DNA from 2 places in the Priestia sp. P1_B12_1 genome. Region 2 is predicted to be linked to the other one. Evidence: riboswitches for the same ligand, from Rfam matches in the RefSeq annotation. Region 2 holds a riboswitch; the other holds the start of a gene.
The links. Region 2 has a riboswitch for FMN ahead of ribE (riboflavin synthase). Riboswitches for the same ligand answer to the same signal wherever they lie in the genome.
Positions count from the first base shown of each region.

Region 1 (5,273 bases), on a different contig from region 2:
GAAGTAAAGCTGCATCTTGATAAAAGTCAATCCGAAATCCATCTTTCTGTTCAAGATACAGGAGCAGGCATTCCGAAAGAAGATCTTCCATTTGTATTTGAACGATTTTATAAAGCGGATAAAGCCAGAACGAGAGGGAAGTCAGGAACTGGTCTTGGGCTTGCAATCGCCAAAAATATCGTGGAGGCACATCAAGGGATCATTGCGGTTGAAAGTGAATTAAATGAAGGAACAACTTTCTTTATCAAATTGCCAAAGTAAAAACATGCTAAATAACAGTTTGTTCGGCTGAAATAATAAGAATAACAAAGAGATGTGATTCTCCACTGAATCACATCTCTTTATTTTTTCTATAAACAAGTCTAAAAGAGAAGGAATTGGCATATAGTATGTTTTGTGTGCAATGATCTACATAGGAGGTTCTTTCTTCATGATTGACGTGTTAAGAAGAATATTGGTTGTATTAGTAATGGGATTGTGTATAGGTCTTTTATTTTTGGGCGGGCAAATGGTAAAAGCAGAAGAGAAGCAGTGGGAGTGGCCGGTTGAAGGAGTCTTAACTGATATATTTGGTTCACGTCACGCCAAACACTTTGGAATTGATATAGCAGCACCTGTTGGTACACAGGTGTATGCTGTTGCAAAAGGAGTGGTGAGCCGCTCTTATTATTCAAATACATACGGACAGGTTGTTTTTATCAAACAAACAAATGGATACGAAACGGTCTATGCTCATCTAGAGGAACGTTTTGTTACAGAAGGAAATCGTGTAGCCGCAGGTCAAAACATTGGACGAGTTGGCAATACAGGGCGATCTTCAGGTGCACATTTGCATTTTGAAGTTCATCAAGGAAGTTGGAATCCGGATAAAACCAATGCAGTAAACCCACTTGCCAAATTGGACAATCAAAAACTATCGGTATACGTAAAAAGCGATTTAGCTGCCACGGTTTTTCAGCAGTTACATCAGACTTCTGATAACTGTATTCTTATCCATCAAGGAGATACATTATCTGAGCTCGCAGTCAAATATGAAGTAGATATGGATCAGCTAAGGAAGTGGAATCATTTAGAAAATACGATGTTAAATGCAGGACAAGTATTAAAAATAAGTCCATAAAAAAAGAGCCGCTCAGGCTCTTTTTTCTCAATGTCACAATTCAATACGCTGTATGGTCACAATTTCGCTTGTTTGTTTTAACGAAGCAATGACAGAATCATCTAAAAGTTTATCAAACGTAAGCATCATAATGGCTTCTCCGCCTTTTTGCTTACGGCCCACTTGCATGGTAGCAATGTTAATACGTAAATCTCCAAGTACTTTCCCTACATTTCCAATAACTCCGGGCTGATCACTGTGACGGATATAAAGAAGATGTCCTTCCGGATAAAAATCAATATCAAACGAATCAATATTAACAATTCGAGGTCCATAGCCGGCTATATAGGTACCCGTAATGGTAAATGTACGCTGTTCGCCTGTTACGGTAACGTCAATCATATTCGAATATCCTTGCGTATCTTCCGATGTTTTTTCACCAAATGTAATTCCTCGTTCTTTGGCAATCATAGAAGCATTGACTTCGTTAACAGGTGAGTCGATACGATGAGTTAAAAAGCCTGATAATAAGCTCCGTGTAATATAAGTGGTTTCTAAATCCGTCACTGTACCTCCGTAGGAGATAGAGATATGCTGAACAGGTTCTCGCATGCATTGAGATAAAATAGCTCCCATTTGTTTAGTAAGGCTCGTAAACGGCTGAATTTTTTCAAAAACTTCTTTAGAAAGCGTCGGTAAATTAATGGATGAGCTTACAGGATTACCTTCTAGAAAACGCAAAACGTCATGTGCCACATCTTCAGCAACGTTAAGCTGGGCTTCTTTTGTAGAAGCTCCTAAATGGGGAGTTGTAATAACTTGATCAAAATGTAACAAAGGGTTATCAATCGGCGGCTCAACTTCAAATACGTCAATAGCTGCACCTTGAACATGGCCAATTTCTAAATAATGAACTAAGGCTTTTTCATCAATGATCCCGCCGCGTGCGCAGTTTAATAAAAACACGCCCTTCTTTGTTTTGGCTAACGTGTCATGATTGAGCAATCCCTTTGTTTCTCTCGTAAGCGGAGTGTGCACGGTAATAACATCCGCTGCTGCTAGTAATTCATCCAGGGATAATAGTTCTACGCCTAGCTTTTCAGCTCGGGAAGATGTTAAAAAAGGATCGTAAACGTGAACGCTCATATTGAAGGCTTTTGCGCGTTTGGCAAGCTCTGAGCCAATTCGTCCAAATCCTATAATGCCCAGGTGTTTGCGATTAAGCTCTGTTCCAACAAATGCTGAGCGGTTCCATTCGCGCGCTTTAACTGAAGCATTACCTTGGGGAATATGCCGAAACAAGCTAGCCATCATAGCAAATGTATGTTCCGCCGTTGAAATGGTATTTCCGTTCGGCGCATTAATAACGACAACCCCTCGTTTGGTTGAGGCTTCAATATCAATATTATCGACACCTACTCCAGCCCGGGCAACAATTTTTAAATTCGGCATTTTTGCCAGCAAATCCTCTGTAACCGTCGTAGCACTCCGTACTAAAAGCGCATCGTACGTATGCAAATCATTCTCAACTTCTTCAACTTTTTTTCGCGTAAGATTCACATGAGGAGCTTCAAGCAGTGGAGCAAGACCTTCATTGCTAATTGAATCAGCTACTAATACATTATACATGACGTGAACATCTCCCTTGGATTTTACTATCATCAAATATTTGATAATTTACCATGTTAAAAAAATTCTGTCAATTATATTTTTCAAACTTTACGATTAGTTATCAAATACACTATTATAAACGTAAAATTGAAACTATAAATATGTCATAATGCTGTTGGTTATGCACTTATTTCCTTATTTTTCATATAAAAACAGTAATGAAGTTTATAAAATACATCAATTTAATAGGAATTAAAGAACTTCTTTATTTACTTTTAATTCGAGATAACATATAATAAATTCATAATTAAATATTGGTCTATCTTCGGGGCAGGGTGAAATTCCCGACCGGCGGTAAAAAACAAATTGTTTTGAGCCCGCGAGCTTATATGTAATACATACGAGCAGATTTGGTGAAATTCCAAAGCCGACAGTACAGTCTGGATGGGAGAAGGTGGAGGTTCAGCGTTCAAAACCTAATGTGATGAACGTTTATTAAATATGCCTGCCATGTCTCCTCTCAACGAATCATTTGTTGGGAGGTTTTTGCGTGGGGATATAAAGTTGAACCTTTCTTCTTTGAAGAGTGGATCACAAAGAAGGAGAGAGGCAAGATGCAACAAAGTAAGAAAACTCAAAAGCTGGTTGTACTAGGAATGTTAAGTAGTATTGCTTATATTTTAATGATGATTAATTTTCCAATTCCTGGATTACCTCCGTTTTTAACAATTGATTTTAGCGAAATTCCTGCACTCGTAGCAGCACTTGTATTTGGACCGATGGCTGCTGTTATAGTAGAAGGAATAAAAAATTTATTGAATTATTTAATTCAAGGAAGTGCTACAGGGGTTCCAGTTGGTCAAGCGGCGAACTTTGTGGCTGGTTTACTGTTCGTTCTTCCTGTATCATACATGTTCAACCGATTTAAAACGGCTAAAGGCGTAACGATAGGTTTGGTTACGGGTACGGTGGTAATGACGGTACTCATGGCTGTCTTAAATTATTATGTCTTCTTACCAGCGTATACAATCTTCTTACAATCGCCAGAAATGTCTAGTGAACAAGCACGTCAATATATCGTTGCAGGTATTTTGCCGTTTAACTTAATAAAAGGAGCAGCAACAGGGGTTATCTTTGTCTTATTGTTTTCAAAAATGAAGCAATGGATCACGCGTCGCATTGCTGTTTAATTCAATCGCTCTCCCGGGGAGAGCGATTTTTATATATAAAAAAACCTGCAGCATGTACACTACAGGTTTGCTCCACACTTATTCGAATTTATTAGCATCGCCTTCGAATTTTTCATCCGCTACGCGAATTGAATCCGTAGGGCAGCCTTCCATTGCATCCATCATATCATCTTCTAGATCTTCTGGAATTTCTACTACACCTTGGTTATCATCTAATGTTACGAATGCAATACCTTCATCATCATAATCATAAATGTCTGGTGCTGCTGCTCCGCAAGCGCCGCATGCGATGCAAGTATCTTTATCAACAATTGTATATTTTGGCATAACAAGACCTCCTGTAAAGTGTTCGAAAATTTCTCATTATATAATCTCTTCGCGAATCAAGAGTGAAATTTCTCCTTATTCATTGTAAAATGATTTATAAAACTTTTCAATAGAAAAGTCACTGAGAATGCTTATCAAATCAAGGTTTCTTCACTTACCCAAACGTTTTGATACATAAAGGAAAGAGCTGAAAAGCCTTTATCTCACATGCTATTGGTCACTTTTGGTACAATGAATGAGAAAGGAAGTTGACACCTTTGAATTATATTCAAGTTAGCATTTTATTTTGTATAAAACAGTTAAAAGGTGAGCGAACCGCCTATGGTATTTATCATTTATTAACAGGTAAAAAGTCAGCTCAAACGATTCAAGATGGAAAAATTTTTGGAATTTCGTTTCTTTTTCAGTCATTTGTTTACTTAGATAAACGGTCTTTTGAAACCTGCGTTGCATATTTAAAAGAACAGCAGTATATTGAAGAAACTGAAAATCAAAAGTATGTGATGACAGATAAAGGACAAGCACGCCTTGAAGATGAACTGACGGCTCGACCCTTTCATCCAGCTTTAGACGGATGGAAATTTGCAAGCAGTACTCAATTATTTTTAGCAAGAATCACTTTGTTCATTCAGACCTTATCAAACCTACAGTATTTTCAAAAAGGGTTTTTACCCATTTCCAAAAATCCTGAGGTCATTCAATGGGTCAAAACGTATATTATGTCTCAAAAGCAAACGCGTCAAGAGTTAGCCGCCGAGCTATTCGAAGAGCTCCGAACGTGCTTGAAAGGTTGTACGGAACGGGACGCGTCTCTTTTTGTTTTGCAGCTGACTGGATACCAAAGAGTAGGCTTTACAAAAAATCAGTTAGCATATCAATATGAACTCGATGAGCATTATGTTCATATTCAACTGTTAGGGGTTATTCACCATATCATTGAAAAAGTGAGTAAAAATAATGAACGCTTTCATGTACTTTCTTCTTTTTTACGTGATCTATATTTAGAATTGCCTTTGACAAGCTCGACGTTAAAAACGTATAGCTGG
Region 1 covers NZ_JBFTZR010000001.1:571,496-576,768, reverse strand. The annotation lists gene AC1D0Y_RS02985 (ATP-binding protein) at 1-261, shown strand, start outside; gene AC1D0Y_RS02980 (peptidoglycan DD-metalloendopeptidase family protein) at 431-1,120, shown strand; gene serA (phosphoglycerate dehydrogenase) at 1,154-2,728, opposite strand; FMN riboswitch at 3,028-3,170, shown strand; gene AC1D0Y_RS02970 (ECF transporter S component) at 3,325-3,900, shown strand; gene AC1D0Y_RS02965 (ferredoxin) at 3,979-4,227, opposite strand; gene AC1D0Y_RS02960 (YpbB family protein) at 4,485-5,273, shown strand, end outside.
Region 1: another riboswitch for FMN. It lies ahead of AC1D0Y_RS02970 (ECF transporter S component); the one in region 2 lies ahead of ribE (riboflavin synthase).

Region 2 (5,273 bases):
TGCAGCTTCCCATCCTTTATTTCCTGCTTTTGTTCCTGCACGTTCAATTGCTTGCTCAATTGTTTCAGTCGTTAATACACCAAAGATAATTGGCACGCCTGTTTGTAAGCTTTGAGATGCAACGCCTTTTGCTACTTCATTACATACAAAATCAAAGTGTGGAGTAGCTCCTCGAATAACGGTTCCTAGCGTAATCACTGCATCATATTTTTTAGATTCAGCTAATTTTTTGGCGATTAATGGGATTTCATAAGCGCCCGGCACCCAAGCCACGTCTACGTCTTCATCAGCTACGCCGTGACGTTTGAGCGCATCTTCTGCTCCACTAAGTAAACGGCCTGTAATAAATTCATTAAAACGCCCTACCACGATTCCAATTTTTAATCCTGTGCCTACTAAATTTCCTTCATATAAATGATTCATCTTTTGTTCCTCCTGCTAGTATTAATATATAGTTATTTACATTTCTTTTCATGAATTAGCTTCACTTGTTATAACGAAAAAAAGTGTAAAATTATAAATGTAATAAATGACCTAATTTTTTAGCTTTTGTATCTAAGTATTTTTTATTGGCATCCACTGCCGGCATTTGAAGAGGCACTCGCTCGACCACTTCAAGGTCGTAGCCTTTTAGCCCGGTAATTTTACGAGGGTTATTCGTTAAAAGCTTCATTTGTTTGACTCCAAGGTCTTTTAAGATTTGAGCACCGATTCCATACTCTCGTAAATCTGCAGCAAACCCGAGTTTTTCATTCGCTTCTACCGTATCGTATCCTTCTTCCTGCAGCTTATATGCTCTTAGCTTATTTAATAAGCCAATCCCTCTGCCCTCTTGACGCATATACAGCAGAATGCCGCGTCCTTCTTCTTCAATTTGCGTAAGAGCTGCGTGAAGCTGAGGACCGCAGTCGCAGCGTTCAGAACCAAACACATCTCCAGTCAAACACTCAGAGTGAACGCGAACGAGAACGGGGCTATTATGATCAATATCACCTTTGATAAGAGCCACATGTTCTTTATTATCAAGTTTATTTGTATATCCTACAGCTTTAAACTCACCAAATGCCGTAGGTAAGCTCACTTCTACTTCACGGCTAATAAGCTGGTCATGTTTGCGGCGGTAGGCAATCAAATCTTTTATTGTAATCATTTTTAAATCAAATTGCTCCGCAATTTTTGTTAAATCCGGCACGCGTGCCATTGTTCCATCTTCATTCATAATTTCACAAATAACACCCGCAGGCTTTCCTCCTGCTAATACTGCTAAATCAACAGCAGCCTCTGTATGACCTGCACGCTGGAGAACGCCCCCGTCTTTTGCAATCAATGGGAAAATATGTCCTGGGCGTTGAAAATCACTTGGTACCGTCGCTTCATTCACAAGAGCCATAACGGTAGCAGAGCGTTCGTATGCACTGATACCTGTTGTACTTGAAATATGATCAATACTTACTGTAAATGCTGTTCCATGTACATCCGTATTGTTCGCTACCATCGGGTGAAGATTCAATTTATGTGCAATTTCTTCATTAACAGGTGTACAAATTAATCCTCTTCCATGAGTAGCCATAAAGTTAATAACCTCAGGCGTCGTTTTTTCGGCTAATGCAATAAAATCTCCTTCGTTTTCTCGATCTTCATCATCGCATACAATAACCACTTTTCCCTTTTTTAACTCTTCAATGGCTTCTTCTACTTTATGAAACATCTCTTTCACCTCACTGTTAATTTGTAAAACCATGCTGCTGCAATAAATCCTTCATGTTACCTGAACGATTCGAGGCGCCAGGAGTTGACTTATTTGTCATCATCTGATGCATATATTTAGCTAACATATCGCATTCAATATTCACTTTGTCTCCTCGCTGTTTGTCTCCTACGACTGTGTGAAGCACCGTATGGGGAATAAGAGAAATAGTAAATGATTGGTTGCTGACATCAAAAATAGTAAGACTTGTTCCGTCTACGGAAACAGATCCTTTTAACATCATAAATTCACGAAGTTCAGGATCGACTTGAATTTCATAATAAAAGGCATTTCCTTTGCGTGTTTTGCTTACAATGGTTCCAATTCCATCAACGTGTCCGCTAACGAAATGCCCTCCAAACCGGCCATTTGCAGCCATCGCCCGCTCTAAGTTAACACGTGATCCAACGGTTAGAAGCTGAAGGGTGCTTGCTTTAATCGTCTCCGGCATGACATCGACCGTAAATTCATTTTGAGAGTAAGCCGTTACGGTTAAACACACGCCGTTAACTGAAATACTGTCCCCTAAGTTCACATCTTCTAACACGGTCTTCGCATCAATCGTAAGAACAATTGCTTCTGTGGCCTTTTGAATACGTTTTATTTTTCCAATTTCTTCAATGATACCCGTGAACATTTTCTTCACCTGCCTTGGCGCTATTCCAACTTCTTATACCGTTTTGAAATAGCAGCTGCTTTTTTTTCATATTTATCTTTCCCCCAACCACTGAAAATAAAAAAGCCCCTTGAACAAATGTCCAAAGGGTCGGCTGAGCTGAATCAGTTTTATCTATGCAAAATTCCGCTAATTGTATACGAAATAAACAGTTATATTTTGTGTATAAAAACAAGGGTAGCTTTAAAAAAGGCGAGCGTGTCCCTTATTAATTCAACACAAAAAAACAACTGTGCTTCCTGATCCTTCTCCCATCCAGACTTTTACTGTCGGCTCTAGATTTTAACTAGATCCACCGCTAACATACATCGTATGAAAACGGGTCACGGGCTTAAAAGCATACGCTTTATCACCGCCGGTTGGGACTTACACCCGACCCCGAAGGATAATATATTCGACTGCTAGAGTCTTATTTGTTTTACATTATAGCAAAGTAAAATCGACTTGTCACATCATTTAACTTCGTTTTTTCACATCTATTCTTTAAAATCCAGCTTTTAGCTTATTTTTTCTTTTTTAATACATAGCATCCATACAAAAGCTAGTCCAATATAGCCAAATATCGGATACAAAAACTCAAGAAGCTGGGCATATCCGAATTGCCCAATAATAAAGCAAGCCAAGATAATAAATGCAAAAGCTTGTTTGTCATTCAGGGGAAGAAATGACTGAATCTGCTTAGCGATTCCAAATACATTTCCAATCAATGTAGTAAAAATCTCGCCTAACACAACTACCGTAAATAAAACATTCACCCACGCTGAGATATTTTTAACAACGGCACTCATCGGAATATCAAGTTGAAATGAATAAGGCAAATTGGAAAGGGCAAGATGAGTAGAAACAAGCATAAACGTAAGTACACATCCTCCTATTACGGCCCCTTTTTTAATCACGCTCCTATCTTTTACGGAGCTTCCTAATGGAACTAAAACAGCCTGAGCCAAAGCTAGATTTAGGGAAATATATAAAAAGGGACTAACCGCCCACTTCCACTGCGTGACGAGCGTTAAATCCGGCTTCGTTTGAATCAGTGAGAAATAGCTGATATTTGGCACAAAGATGATAAAAGCAAATGAAAGCATCATCGGCACAACAAGAGAATTAACCATTAAAATACCGTTAATTCCTTTGGCGATAAATATATAAGTTAAAACAATTGTAAAAATCATCCCAACAGGAGGCCATAGCCCGAACTGTTCTTTTCCTATTGCTCCCGTACTCGCTAGCATGACTGAAGTTACTCCAAATAAAATGACAATCATTACACCGTTTACCGCTTTTCCAAGCACATCACCAAATAAATATGTATTAAGCTGCTGATAAGAAGAAGCCCCAATTGCGTGCGAAAGCAGCATCATTTTCGAACCTAGCCAAATAAAAAACAAGCCGCTGACCAAAATCCCGACCATTCCAAGTTCCCCGTACTGTGTAAAAAATTGAACTATTTCCTTGCCTGTTGCAAAACCGGCTCCTACAACAGTGCCTACATACGTAGCAGCAACCTGCAGCGTGAGTTTCCACCTTTTCATGCCCATCACCCTTCTACCCTTCATAGTTCACTATATGTAGAAACGGTAAAAAAAAGACGAGCCTTTTTACGTGTAAATCTACGCATATCCCAGCGCTTGTGCCTTTTCGTTTATTTTTTCTTTTTCATTTTCTTTTTGTATTTTTCACAAAAAACTCCTTAACCCCTAACATAACAGTCATTTTCAAACAAAATATACGGATATTTTCCCTTTAGCTTTTAAATTTTCCTCAATATTTGCTGGAAATTCACAATTTACTGTTGTATAATTTCTAAAAATCAGATAAATTATTAAATAAGTATTCTTTCTATTTAAAAAAATATGTTTCAATTATATACAATTGATTCTTATCATGAGAGGTGGAGGGACTGGCCCTTTGAAACCTCAGCAACCAGTCGTTAGAGACATGGTGCTAAATCCAGCAAGCAATTTATTGCTTGGAAGATAAGAAGGCGAAAAAAGTCTTCTTCTTAAGAAGACTTTTTCTATTTTATCGGCATATTGCATAAAACGAATCAATCGTGAAATAGAAGCGGAACAATTTAAGGAGGTTTTGACATGGGGTTACTTGAAGATTTAAAGTCTAAAATTTTAATTGGGGATGGTGCCACTGGTACCCTCCTTTACTCACACGGTATTGACAGCTGTTTTGAAGAACTAAACATCACCAAACCAGAAGAGGTTTCTCGTATTCACAGAGCCTATGTAGAAGCTGGTGCAAACGTTATTCAAACAAATACGTACGCTGCTAATTATCAAAAACTTGCCCGTTATGGATTAGAAGATTCAGTCAAAGACATCAATGTTGCTGGTGTAAAATTAGCGAAACAAGCTGCAAAAGATCAGGCTTACGTGGTTGGTACACTCGGCGGAATTCGTTCTTTCCAAAAAAACGCTATTAGTTTAGAAGAAGTTAAGCGAAGCATTCGTGAACAAATGTTTTGGCTTTTAAATGAAGGCGTGGATGGCCTTTTGTTTGAAACATACTATGATTTCGAAGAATTAAAAACCGTTCTTACACTGGCAAGAAAAGAAACGGATAAGCCTATTATTACCCACGTTTCCCTGCATGATATTGGCGTACTGCAAGATGGGCGTCCTTTAGCAGATGCATTAAAAGAATTAGAAGACTTAGGAGCAGATGTTGTCGGGCTAAACTGCCGTTTAGGTCCTTATCATATGATTCAGTCTCTTGAAGAAGTACCGCTTCCTGATCGTGCTTTCTTATCTGCTTACCCTAATGCCAGCCTTCCGGCGTATGTGGAAGGAAAGCTGGAGTATGAAACGAATGAAGACTACTTTGTAGAAAGCGCACGTT
Region 2 covers NZ_JBFTZR010000002.1:698,935-704,207, reverse strand. The annotation lists gene ribH (6,7-dimethyl-8-ribityllumazine synthase) at 1-423, opposite strand, end outside; gene AC1D0Y_RS09010 (bifunctional 3,4-dihydroxy-2-butanone-4-phosphate synthase/GTP cyclohydrolase II) at 515-1,708, opposite strand; gene ribE (riboflavin synthase) at 1,725-2,384, opposite strand; FMN riboswitch at 2,663-2,813, opposite strand; gene AC1D0Y_RS09000 (YkvI family membrane protein) at 2,921-3,955, opposite strand; SAM riboswitch class I at 4,300-4,406, shown strand; gene AC1D0Y_RS08995 (bifunctional homocysteine S-methyltransferase/methylenetetrahydrofolate reductase) at 4,514-5,273, shown strand, end outside.